One region of the Bacillus sp. FAU20 genome, then DNA from elsewhere that is predicted to be linked to it. Evidence: predicted binding sites of a transcription regulator. Region 1 holds the regulator's gene; the other holds the start of a gene.

Evidence for each region. Region 1 encodes Rex, which represses fermentation and respiration genes when NADH is low (regulators of the CRP and FNR family bind a similar motif). Its sites were predicted from a motif close to TTGTGAAATATTTCACAA; they were not measured.
Region 2: a site for Rex is predicted at 2,501-2,518, ahead of arcA (arginine deiminase). Genes of this name have one in related genera too.

What each region holds. Positions count from the first base shown of each region.
Region 1 covers NZ_JBVYHY010000017.1:46,363-52,436, reverse strand. Annotated here, with positions in the region: gene groL (chaperonin GroEL) at 1-443, opposite strand, end outside; gene groES (co-chaperone GroES) at 482-766, opposite strand; gene AC0OM3_RS12635 (CPBP family intramembrane glutamic endopeptidase) at 1,158-1,907, shown strand; gene AC0OM3_RS12630 (YdiK family protein) at 1,904-2,095, shown strand; gene AC0OM3_RS12625 (redox-sensing transcriptional repressor Rex) at 2,125-2,754, opposite strand; gene AC0OM3_RS12620 (ABC-F family ATP-binding cassette domain-containing protein) at 2,942-4,867, shown strand; gene tsaD (tRNA (adenosine(37)-N6)-threonylcarbamoyltransferase complex transferase subunit TsaD) at 5,353-6,074, opposite strand, start outside.
Region 2 covers NZ_JBVYHY010000027.1:68,244-74,317, reverse strand. Annotated here, with positions in the region: gene arcD (arginine-ornithine antiporter) at 1-47, opposite strand, end outside; gene argF (ornithine carbamoyltransferase) at 147-1,145, opposite strand; gene arcA (arginine deiminase) at 1,176-2,408, opposite strand; gene argR (arginine repressor) at 2,677-3,126, opposite strand; partial or broken gene AC0OM3_RS26090 (methyl-accepting chemotaxis protein) at 3,273-3,845, opposite strand; partial or broken gene AC0OM3_RS26085 (HAMP domain-containing protein) at 4,215-4,400, opposite strand; gene AC0OM3_RS26080 (amino acid ABC transporter ATP-binding protein) at 4,775-5,497, shown strand; gene AC0OM3_RS26075 (ABC transporter substrate-binding protein) at 5,619-6,074, shown strand, end outside.

The DNA of each region.
Region 1 (6,074 bases):
GCAGCTACTTGTGCGATAGAAGATTTGCCTTCGATTGGTTTAGAAATCGTTTTTAATTCTTCAATTGCAGCAGTAACAGCTTTTTCGATACCTTTACGAAGACCCATTGGGTTCGCACCAGCTGTTACGTTTTTAAGACCTTCACGAATCATAGCTTGCGCTAATACAGTTGCAGTTGTTGTTCCGTCACCAGCTACATCGTTTGTTTTGCTAGCAACTTCTGCTACTAACTTCGCACCCATGTTTTCGAATGCATCTTCTAATTCGATTTCTTTTGCGATTGTTACACCATCATTTGTAATAAGTGGTGAACCAAATTTTTTCTCAAGTACAACGTTACGACCTTTTGGTCCAAGTGTTACTTTTACTGCGTTTGCAAGAGTGTCGACACCGCGAAGCATCGAACGACGTGCTTCTTCACTAAATTTAATATCTTTTGCCATAATAATTGACCCCCTTGGATTTTTTAAGATTTATATAATTAACCGATAACTGCTAAAATGTCACTTTCACGTAAAATCAAGTAGTCTGTACCTTCATATTTCACTTCAGTACCTGCATATTTTGAGAAGATGATAAGATCACCTGCTGCTACCTCTAAAGCAACACGCTCACCATTCTCAAGCACTCGACCAGTACCTACTGCAACAACTTTACCCTCTTGTGGTTTTTCTTTTGCAGTATCTGGTAATACAATACCACTTGCTGTTTTTTCTTCTGCTTGAACAAGCTCAATTACAACGCGATCACCTAATGGCTTTAGCATGAACAATAACCTCCTCATTTTGTTATGTAAATTTCTTTTATTAGCACTCAAGTCATCCGAGTGCTAACACACTTATAATAATAAATAATCTCAATTTCTTTTGCAAGTAAAAAAATCATAATTTTTTCGCAAATTACTATATAAACTTTCTATATAGAATACCGCCTTTACTATATGAATCGTTGTTTCCCCTACTCGTATGTTACAATATGAAAGACACCCTAAGTTGTTTTCGCTAAACGTACAACTTTTTCCTGTCTCCTACTTTAATTTCAAATAAAGATTTACAAAAAAATCATAATTCGAATGAAAGTTTATATCGTAGATAACATATTTACATGTTATCCTACCTTATCTCATACACTAGAGTTAGAAAGGATGGTTAAACCATTTGAAGAAACAATACTGGTGGATTATCGTTACATACATTTTAATGCAGTTATCTGGCGTTGTTGGATTACCACTTCTCCTAAAAACAGGACTCTATGATAATAGAGGATTTACCATTGAGGAAAAAGGACAAATCATAATGGGACACTGGGCAATTATTAGCTTCTTTGTTGCATTATGTATCATACTTTGGTTACTTAGAACAGATATTCGTGACAGGCATTTAGATGCAATGCGCTCTTCTGTCCCAGCTACTATTGGATGGATTTTCATCGGGTTCTTCTTAGCTTTCTTTTCACAAATAGTTGCCGGTATGATCGAGATGCAGCTACTAGGAATTAAGCAAGGTTCAGAAAATACAATGAAACTGATGGAAATTGCAAGAACGACACCTTGGTTCCTTATTGTCGTATCTATAATCGGACCTATCTTAGAAGAAATCGTATTTAGAAAAATTTTATTTGGTGCACTTTATAAGAAGTTTAACTTCTTTATTGCAGCTATCATTAGTTCGCTTGTATTCGCAGCAATTCATTTTGATTTTACTCACTTATTGGTATACACTGCTATGGGGCTCGTATTCGCCTTCTTATATGTGAAGACGAAACGTATTATCGTTCCGATTGCAGCTCATGTTGCGATGAATACATTAGTTGCTATTGGGCAAATTTTTATGAGCAATGAGCAAATTCAAGAAATGATTAAAGAAGCTGAAAAAATGCAAGGCTTTATCGGAGGATTTTTTGTATGAGAAACTCACCATTGTTCATGGCTGCACTATACTTCCTTCTTGGATGTATCTTTACACGCTTGGCCATTACGAACGTGACAGATACAATCTGGAATATGTGGACAATACTATTTGCAGTTATGGCAACAATTGATTTTAATTTGGCACTTCGCCTTATATTAGTTAAATTCACAAAGAAGAAACAATAATAAAACGCAGAGGTCGCTTCCTCTGCGTTTTATTGTGGATAGTTTTTCAAAAAGTAAACTAATGTTTGTAACTCTACAGCTAAGTCAATATGATGAATTCTAATATTCTCTGATACGTTTAATCGCGCTGGTGTGAAATTCAAAATACCGTGCACGCTCGTTTCAGCTAATCTATCTGCTACAGCTTGTGCTACTGTGGCTGGTACTGTTAATATTGCCACTTGTATATCATTTGATAATCTCTCTTCTAATTCATCTAAATGATATACAGGAATGCCCCCGATTTCTGTTCCAACTTTCTCTTCACTAACATCAAATGCCATTTCAATTTTTGTATTATTGTTTTTCGTGAAATTATAATGTAAGAAAGCGGTCCCTAAATTACCTACTCCAATAAGTGCTACACGTGTTATATCATCTTGATCAAGTGTTTCGCGGAAAAATGATAATAAATAATTTACGTTATATCCATATCCCTTTTTCCCTAACGCTCCAAAATACGAAAAATCTCTTCGTATTGTTGCGGAATCTACTTTTACTGCCTCACTCAATTCGGCCGATGAAACACGCTGCTTACCAGAAAGAGATAAGTTTTGGATAAATCGATAGTATAGAGGCAATCTTTTAGCAGTGGCTTGTGGAATCTTTTGCTGATCCATATGACCTCTCCTCTCTTCCTATCATTATTCATATACTTTAATCAAATACAGAAGTTTAGCACTCATTAAATTCCTTGTATAATAAAGAGAAGAAGTATTCTCTCTTTATTTTAAACTATACACTATTTTTAGTATGATTGAGAAATATAAACATGGCAAAGTTAAGAAATTATTTGAGGTGAAAACATTGATTTTATTACAAGTAAACGCGCTTTCGAAATTATACGGTGCAGAAACAATTCTGGCAAACATAAAATTGGAAGTACAAACAAAAGATCGTATCGCATTAGTTGGAAGGAATGGAGCAGGAAAATCTACATTATTAAAAATAATCGCTGGTGAATTATCTCATGATGGTGGCGAAATTATAAAACCAAAAGATGTCTCAATCGGATATTTAGCTCAAAATACTGGACTAGAAACGTCTTTAACAATTTGGGATGAAATGCTAACCGTCTTTACCCACTTACAGCAAATGGAGACAAAACTTCGAAGGCTTGAGCAAGAAATGGGAAAAGAAGAAAACTTTTCAAACGAAGCTACATATGAAAGATTGTTAGCTGAGTATGACCAATTGCAACTCAATTATAAAGATCAAGGTGGATATCAATATGAAGCGGATATTCGCTCCATTTTAAGCGGCCTTGGCTTCCCAGTTGAAACGCACCAGACGACGATTTCTACTTTAAGCGGCGGGCAAAAAACAAGATTAGCTCTCGGGAAATTATTATTAACAAAACCAGACTTACTTATTTTGGATGAGCCTACAAACCATTTAGACATCGAAACATTAACGTGGCTTGAGCAATATTTACAAGGTTATCCTGGCGCAATATTAATCGTTTCACATGACCGTTATTTCTTAGACAAACTCGTTACACAAGTATATGAAATTTCGAATAAAGAAAGCAGACGATTTGTTGGTAACTACAGTAAATATTTAGACTTAAAATCAGCATTATATGAGCAAGAAATGAAACGTTACGAAAAACAACAAGATGAAATCGCAAAACTTGAGGACTTCGTTCAAAAGAATATAGCTCGCGCTTCTACAACGAAACGGGCTCAAAGTCGCCGTAAACAACTAGACAGAATGGAATTATTAACAAGACCATTAGGGGATTCTAAGTCAGCATCATTCCACTTCGATATTGAAAAGCAAAGTGGAAATGATGTTTTACAAGTAAATGATGCAACCATCGGCTATGATGAGAACCCTATAATTGAACATGTAACTATGCGCTTAACTCGCGGAGATAGTGTTGCTTTAGTTGGTCCAAATGGAATTGGGAAATCCACATTATTAAAGTCTATTGTGAATAAGTTACCACTATTAAATGGTGATGTTTCTTTCGGATCAAATGTATCTGTTGGTTATTATGATCAAGAACAAGCAAACTTAACATCTTCTAAACGGGTTTTAAATGAACTATGGGATGAATATCCACTGCAACCTGAAAAAGAAATCCGTACTATACTCGGGAATTTTTTATTCACAGGAGATGATGTACTGAAACCAGTATCTTCCCTTAGTGGTGGACAAAAAGCTCGATTAGCTCTTGCAAAACTTATGATGCAAAAATCAAATTTATTAATTCTAGATGAGCCTACGAACCACCTTGATTTAAATAGTAAAGAAATTTTGGAGAATGCTTTAATTGATTACCCAGGGACTCTTCTATTCGTCTCACATGACCGCTACTTTATTAACCGTGTAACAACGACTGTGGTTGAGTTATCAACAGAAGGTGCACAGGAATATTTAGGGGATTACGATTACTACGTTGAAAAGAAAAATGAAATGATTGAACGTGCAGAACTTGAACAGCAAGAAAGTGACATTCCTGTTCAAAAGGTGGTTGCACAAGAGAAATTAAATTATTTAGAAGAAAAAGAGCGTAAAAAACTAGAGCGTCAACGCACTAGAAAAATTGAAGAGCTAGAACAAAGTATATTAGAATTAGAAGAAGAAATTGCTACGTTAGAAGATCAACTTTGCTTACCAGAAATATATGCAGATTATGAAAAAGCTAGTGAAATTACAACTAAAAAGCAAACGCTACAAGAACAACTTGAAACTTGTATGGCAGAATGGGAAGAGCTGCATGTATAAGCATATTTAAATAAAGAAGATGTCTCATAAGTCAGGATTTTTGACTATGCGACATCTTCTTTTCTTTTAATACAGAAACAATTTTTTGAGTATATCAATCGTAACTTAGAATATACTAACGATTTTTCAAATATATCTATCGTAACCCTATATATATTAACAATTTGACACGAAATATCGATTTAACGACAAAGATTGACAATATTAGCATCTTCTATAATGGGGTGATGTTTCAAAATGTTTTTCGGGGATATCTTCTTGCCTTTTATTTCCCGAAAAAGAACAAATTCAAAGGTCTGACATCATCCTATTTATCCACAAGTTTATACACATATCCACCTTTATAAAATAAACCTTAAAATAACTTTTCCACATTATCCACAATCAACAAAAAAGTTATCAACATTTTATATACACAATAAAACCCATATTATCAACAGACAATATGGGTTTTATCCACAACCTGTGGTTAATTATGTGCATAACTATGCTTCAATATCTAATCCTGGATTTGCATTTAAGGCTAATGTTGCACGCTTACCTTGTTCATAAGCAATTGTCCCTGCCGCTGCAATCATCGCTGCATTATCTGTGCATAAAGATAGCGGCGGAATAATTAATTCAATGTTTTCTTTTTGTGCAAATTCCTCTTCTAATCGCGCACGAAGTCCTTTATTAGCAGCTACTCCACCAGCAAGAAGTAATTGCTTTACATTATAAGCTTCTGCTGCACGAGCTGCTTTCGTTACAAGTACATCTATTACACTTTCTTGGAAACTTGCCGCTAAATCTTCTGGCGCAATTTCTATACCGCGTTGTTTTGCATTATGCACAGTGTTGATAACTGCTGATTTCAATCCACTAAAGCTAAAATCATATGAATCCGGTTCTAGCCATGCACGAGGCAAATCAATTGTCGGTTCTCCTTCATGTGCAAGGCGATCAATATGAGGACCACCTGGATATGGCATAGATAACGTACGAGCTACTTTATCATATGCTTCTCCAGCTGCATCGTCTCGTGTTTCACCAATTACTTCAAATGAACCATGTTCTTTCATATAAACAAGTTCTGTATGCCCACCAGATACAACAAGTGATAATAACGGGAATTGAACTTCTTTTACTAAACGGTTCGCATAAATATGACCAGCAATATGATGAACACCGACTAACGGAATATCATGTGCAAACGCTACTGCCTTCG
Region 2 (6,074 bases), on a different contig from region 1:
ACAAGAGCCGTTAGTGTAAACAACCCTAATTTCTTATCTTCACCCATTCCACTCACCTCTCTTTAATTGCAATAACAATACAAAAGCAATAGTGAATGATAGTGTCTAAAGGAGGAGAAAGAAGAAAGGAAAACTCCCTTTCTTCTTTACTCCATGTTTCCTAAAGTAGCTGCCATAACCGCTTTAATTGTATGCATTCTATTTTCAGCTTGATCAAACACTTTTGAATGTTTACTGCGGAATACTTCGTCAGTTACCTCCATTTCTTTCAACCCATATTTCTCATAAACTTCTTCGCCATACATCGTTTCAACATCATGAAATGCAGGTAAACAATGTAAGAAAATCACGTTTTCATTCCCTGTTTCTTTAATCATTTTCATATTTACTTGATAAGGTTTCAATAACTCCACACGTTCAGCAAATTTTTCTTCTTCCCCCATAGACACCCATACATCTGTATAAATTACATCTGCATTCGCAACAGCTTCTTCCACATTACTTGTTATCATTACCTGTTCGTTATATTTTTTTGCTAAATCAATTACTTCTTGTGCAGGCCATAAAGATTCCGGTGTACAAATACGTACATCCATTCCAATGATTGCTCCACCAACTAGTAAACTATTAGCAACATTATTTCGTCCATCTCCAACATAAACGAGCTTCACATTTTTTAATTTTCCTATATGTTCTCTAATTGTTAATAAATCTGCTAGTGTTTGTGTTGGATGCCACATGTCTGTTAATCCATTCCAAACCGGCACACCAGAATTTTGTGCTAAAGATTCTACAGTTTCATGACTAAATCCACGAAACTCAATTCCGTCAAACATACGCCCTAACACTTTTGCTGTATCCTCTACAGATTCTTTTTTCCCAAGTTGAATATCACCTTTCCCTAAATATTCAGGATTTGCCCCTAAATCTGTACATGCTACTGTAAATGCACAACGCGTACGAGTAGAAGTTTTTTCAAATAAGAGCGCTACATTTTTACCTTCTAAATAATGATGCGGGATACCATTTTTCTTTTTCTCTTTTAATTCTGCTGCCAAATCTAGAAAATATAACAATTCTTCTTGTGTAAAATCTTTTTCTGCTAGAAAGCTTCTTCCTTTTAAATTTGGTCTAGTCATTAACATACTTCATCCCTACTTTCTCCGTTATTTATACTAAATATCTTTACGAACAATTGGCATACTCATGCAACGTGGACCCCCACGACCACGAGATAATTCCGAACTTAGCACCTCAATCACTTCTATACCATGTTCCCGTAATAACGTATTGGATACATAGTTGCGATCATATGTAACAACTACACCTGGCGCGATTGCTAATGTGTTCGAGCCATCATTCCATTGTTCACGAGCAGAAGCAATTACATCTCCTCCTCCACATGGAATAAGAACTAATTCACTTAAGCCTAATATCTCTTTTAATGCTTCCATTAAAGAAGTACGATGTGTAATTTTAAGAGTTTCCTCATCTGATCCTTTTTCTAAAATATAAATATTCATATTCCCTTTTGGCCCTTGAATGGCTGGGTGAATTGTAAACTTGTCATAATCAACCATTGTAAATACTGTATCTAGATGCATAAATGCTCGGCATTTTGGAATTTCTATTGCTAACACTTTCTTAATTTTATTTTGTCGGCTAAAGAGATTTTTAGCTAAACGTTCAATTGCTTTAGCTGAAGTACGAGCAGATACTCCAATCGCAATTGTTTCTTCATTTAAAATTAGCTCGTCGCCACCTTCAATTGGAAATTTATAATCACGATCTAACCAGATTGGTACAGTATGTTTTGCGAATCTTGGATGATATTTAATGATGTACTCCATGAACAATGATTCACGTCTACGCGCTGGTTCTCTCATCTTATTTATCGTTAAGCCATCGCCCACGCTAGCTGCTGGATCACGAGTAAAATATAAATTAGGCATTGGATCTAAGTAAAACGGATAGTGATCTTCCATTAATTCATATAAATGTGTCTTCTTACTTGTTTCAATTTCGTTTTTCCGTACACCGCCCATAATTTTTTGAATTAATTCTTCATTTGAAAAGGAAAGTAAATATTCTTTTAAAGTTTGATGTGCAACATTTACGTCGGCCTGTCCTTCTTTTAAAATACGATCAACAAATTCTTCTCGAAGTTTTTTATCTACTAACGCCTCAGCGGCTAGTTTTTCTAAATAAAGAACTTCAACACCCCGATTGCGTAACGTTTGTGCAAAATAATCATGCTCTTTTTGAATAATTGGTAAGTATGGAATATCGTCAAATAATAATTGCTGCAAATAATCTGGCGTCAAGTTTTCCACTTCTTTACCCGGTCGTTTTAATAAAACCGTTTGTAATTCCCCAATTTCTGAAGTAACATGTATCGGATGTTTCATTTGTTGTACCTCCTTTTAAATATGTTTGATGTCTTACAAGTACATAATAAATGCTCTGCACTTTCATCTTTGTGAAAGCATCCACATTATCATTGTGAAATATTAAACAAGTTATTTTTTTAAAATCATACGAATATGTATTTTTATAACAAACTATCTCGCTTTCTCAATAAAAAATACATATATTATGCATATATGTTGAATATTTAACTTCCGTATTTAAACAAAAATCCTGTTTTTAATTTTATTAAAAACAGGATTTTTGTATCTAAATAATTAAATTTAATCTTTCTTCTATAATCTCCCTATCTGATTTCGACTGTGAAATTATAAGGCATGTATCATTTCCACATATACATCCTATTTTTTCTTTCCAATCTAACTCATCAAATAAAACACCAATAACATGTGCATTACCAGGTAATGTTTTAATAACCATTAATTGATCTACACAATCAATTTTTACAACAACTTCTCGTAATTTTTTCTTCAACTTTATATCAGTTTGTAAATGCTCTTCTGAGAAAACTTTATATATCATTAATCCTTCTTGAGAAGGTACCTTCGTTAAGTTTAACTCACGAATATCGCGAGAAACCGTAGCTTGTGTTACTAATACACCTTTTTTTGCTAACAATTCTACTAATCTTTCTTGCTTATCTATTTCATACTCCTTTACAAATTGTTTAATTAACCGTTGTCTTTTTTCTTTTTTCATAAAAGACACCCCTTTTAATATTATAGCTCGCTATAATTTTCATCCGAAAGGGACAGAAAAGAATGTTGCGGAAACGTTCATAGTTTAACTGTAAATATTAAATCAAGCTAAATAAAAAAGAGAAGAACAGCATTCTGTTCTTCCTTTTACATTGAAAATCGTTCAATTGTTTGTTTCAAATCAGTTGCTTGCTTCTCTAAATCCTTTAATAATTGATCGATTACTATCATATTTTTAGACTGTTGTAGCGTCACACGCGCCACTTCTTGCGAACCAGCTGACGTTTCTTCAGCAATTGCTGCTACAGCTTTTGTTTGTGCTCCTGTTTGATGAATGTGGCTCACTTGTTCATTCATATAACTACTAATTTGCTGAGTTGCATCGGCTACTTCCATAACACTTGATGACATTTCTTTTAAAATTAATTCCGTAGCTTCCCCACGTTTCGCCTCTTCTTTAGCTATTTTCACTTGTTCTGTCATTTTCATTGCAACTTGTTGTACTTCATCTTGCATATTCCGTAATAACTGCGATATGTTTCTTGCAGAATGATCACTTTCATCAGCAAGTTTACGTACTTCTTCCGCAACAACCGCAAAACCTCTTCCATGCTCTCCTGCGCGAGCTGCCTCAATAGAAGCATTTAGTGCTAATAAATTCGTTTGGCTAGCAATCGCACTCACAACAGACACAATATGTTCTACTTGTTTCATTCGTTCTTCTAACTTCTGTACATTTTGCATTGAATCTTCATTTTCTTTTGCCAATGTTTGAATACCTTGAATTAAAGACGTAAAAACACGAGTACTATGCCCTAAAGCTTCAACCATTTCTGAAGACAATGTATCAGACTGCTTCGCTTTTTCTTCTACTTCACTTGCAATAGACGTCGTTGTATCAACAGCAGAAACAATTGCTTGAATTGATGCCGCTGATTGCTCAGCGCCTGAAGAAATCTCTGCAAGTGTCTCAGATACACCTTGCGCTTGTCTCGTTGCTTCGCCTGTTTGTTTTCTAATCTGCTGTACTTGATTATTTGTATACGAAAATGTTGTATCAATATTTTTTACCATGCCCCTTAAGTTTCCTAACATCATATTAAATGCAACACTTAAAGATTTAATTTCATCATCTGTCTTCGGTAATGGAACATCTTCACGAATATCACCCTCAGCTGCTTTTCTTGCCGCTTCCTCTAACTTGCGAAGTGGTTTAATTAAAAATACGGCTGCTCCATATGCTAAAATTCCAGACCATACTACCCCTAATAACATAACGATAATATTATATACAGTTTGACTTACATAACTTTGAAAATAATCGTATATCACGTAAATAAAAAATATACTTGTTGAATATGTAATAAAAGCTAAAACTGTAGTGAATAGCATAAGTTGTGTACGTAATCCAAAAGAAAATGTTTTCCTTTCTTTTTCCATCTTCCCTTTCCCCCTTTTTATAAGCAATATAAATACTACCTATATATTATTATCCATATTTTCATTATAGAAGGATATAGAGATTTTAAAAATATTATTTCTTTGAATATCAAATTGCACGAAAAAAATAAAGGATTCTGACAATTTATGACTAATAACAGAAATAAGGGGCAACATTTGTAAAATATATTTTTAACTGGGGGTTTTTTATGATTCAAGTTCAAAATCTAGTAAAATCATTCGGTTCACTTGATGTGTTAAAAGGAATTGATTTAGAAGTAAAAGAAAAAGAAGTTGTTGTTTTAATTGGTGCCAGTGGTTCTGGTAAAAGTACATTACTTCGCTGTCTTAACTTTTTAGAAATGTACGATGAAGGCGAAATTCACTTACAAGGTGAGCGAATTGATCCAAAACATTCAAATTTAAATAAAGTCCGTGAAAATGTCGGTATGGTTTTTCAGCACTTTAACCTCTTTCCTCATATGACCTCACTAGAAAACATCATAGAAGCACCTATTCACGTAAAAAAATTAGAGAAAGCAAATGCAAAGGATATTGGAACTCAATTTCTCCAAAAAGTCGGCCTTCAGGATAAAGCGGATGTAACTCCTCATCTTCTTTCAGGTGGCCAAAAACAGCGCGTTGCCATTGCACGAGCTCTTGCAATGAACCCTAAGATTATGCTATTTGATGAGCCTACCTCAGCTTTAGACCCTGAACTTGTTGGAGAAGTATTGCAAGTTATGAAAGAACTTGCTGAAGAAGGGATGACAATGGTTATTGTTACTCATGAAATGAATTTCGCAAGAGATGTAGCTGATCGCGTCATCTTTATGGATGATGGAAAGATTGTAGAAGATGCTCCGCCAGCACAATTCTTTTCAGCTCCATCACATGAACGGGCAAAACAATTTTTACGCAACGTTTTATAGTGTAACTTCTGTTTCAAACGAAAAGAAATACATTCATACGGTGCACAACTAATCATCCAAATAAAATATTTCAATAACATACTTAAAATCATCCGTATGATCAATATATAGGAGGGGTTTTATGAAAAGAAAACTATTAACCATTGTTGCGAGCATTACACTATGTACATCCTTCATACTAGGAGCTTGTAGCAAAGAAAGCTCTACTACTTCATCAAATGGTGAAAAAGAATTTCGCTATGCAATGAGTGGATTATACAAACCTTTTAATTATAAAGAAAACGACGGCAAACTTGTCGGCTTTGATATAGAAATCGGTGAAGCTCTTGCTAAAAAGATGAACATGAAGGCTACGCCAGTTACAAACCCATGGGAAACGCTAATTCAAGGTCTTCAAGCGAAGAAATATGATGTAATACTGGGTAGTATGGCAATTACAGAGGAGCGCTTAAAAGCTGTTAGTTTCTCAAATCCGTACTATCGCTCTGGCGCTCAAATTTTTGTGACTAAAAAGAATACTGCTATCTCTTCTCCAGAAGATTTAAAAGATAAGAAAATTGGTGTTGTAAAAGCTAGT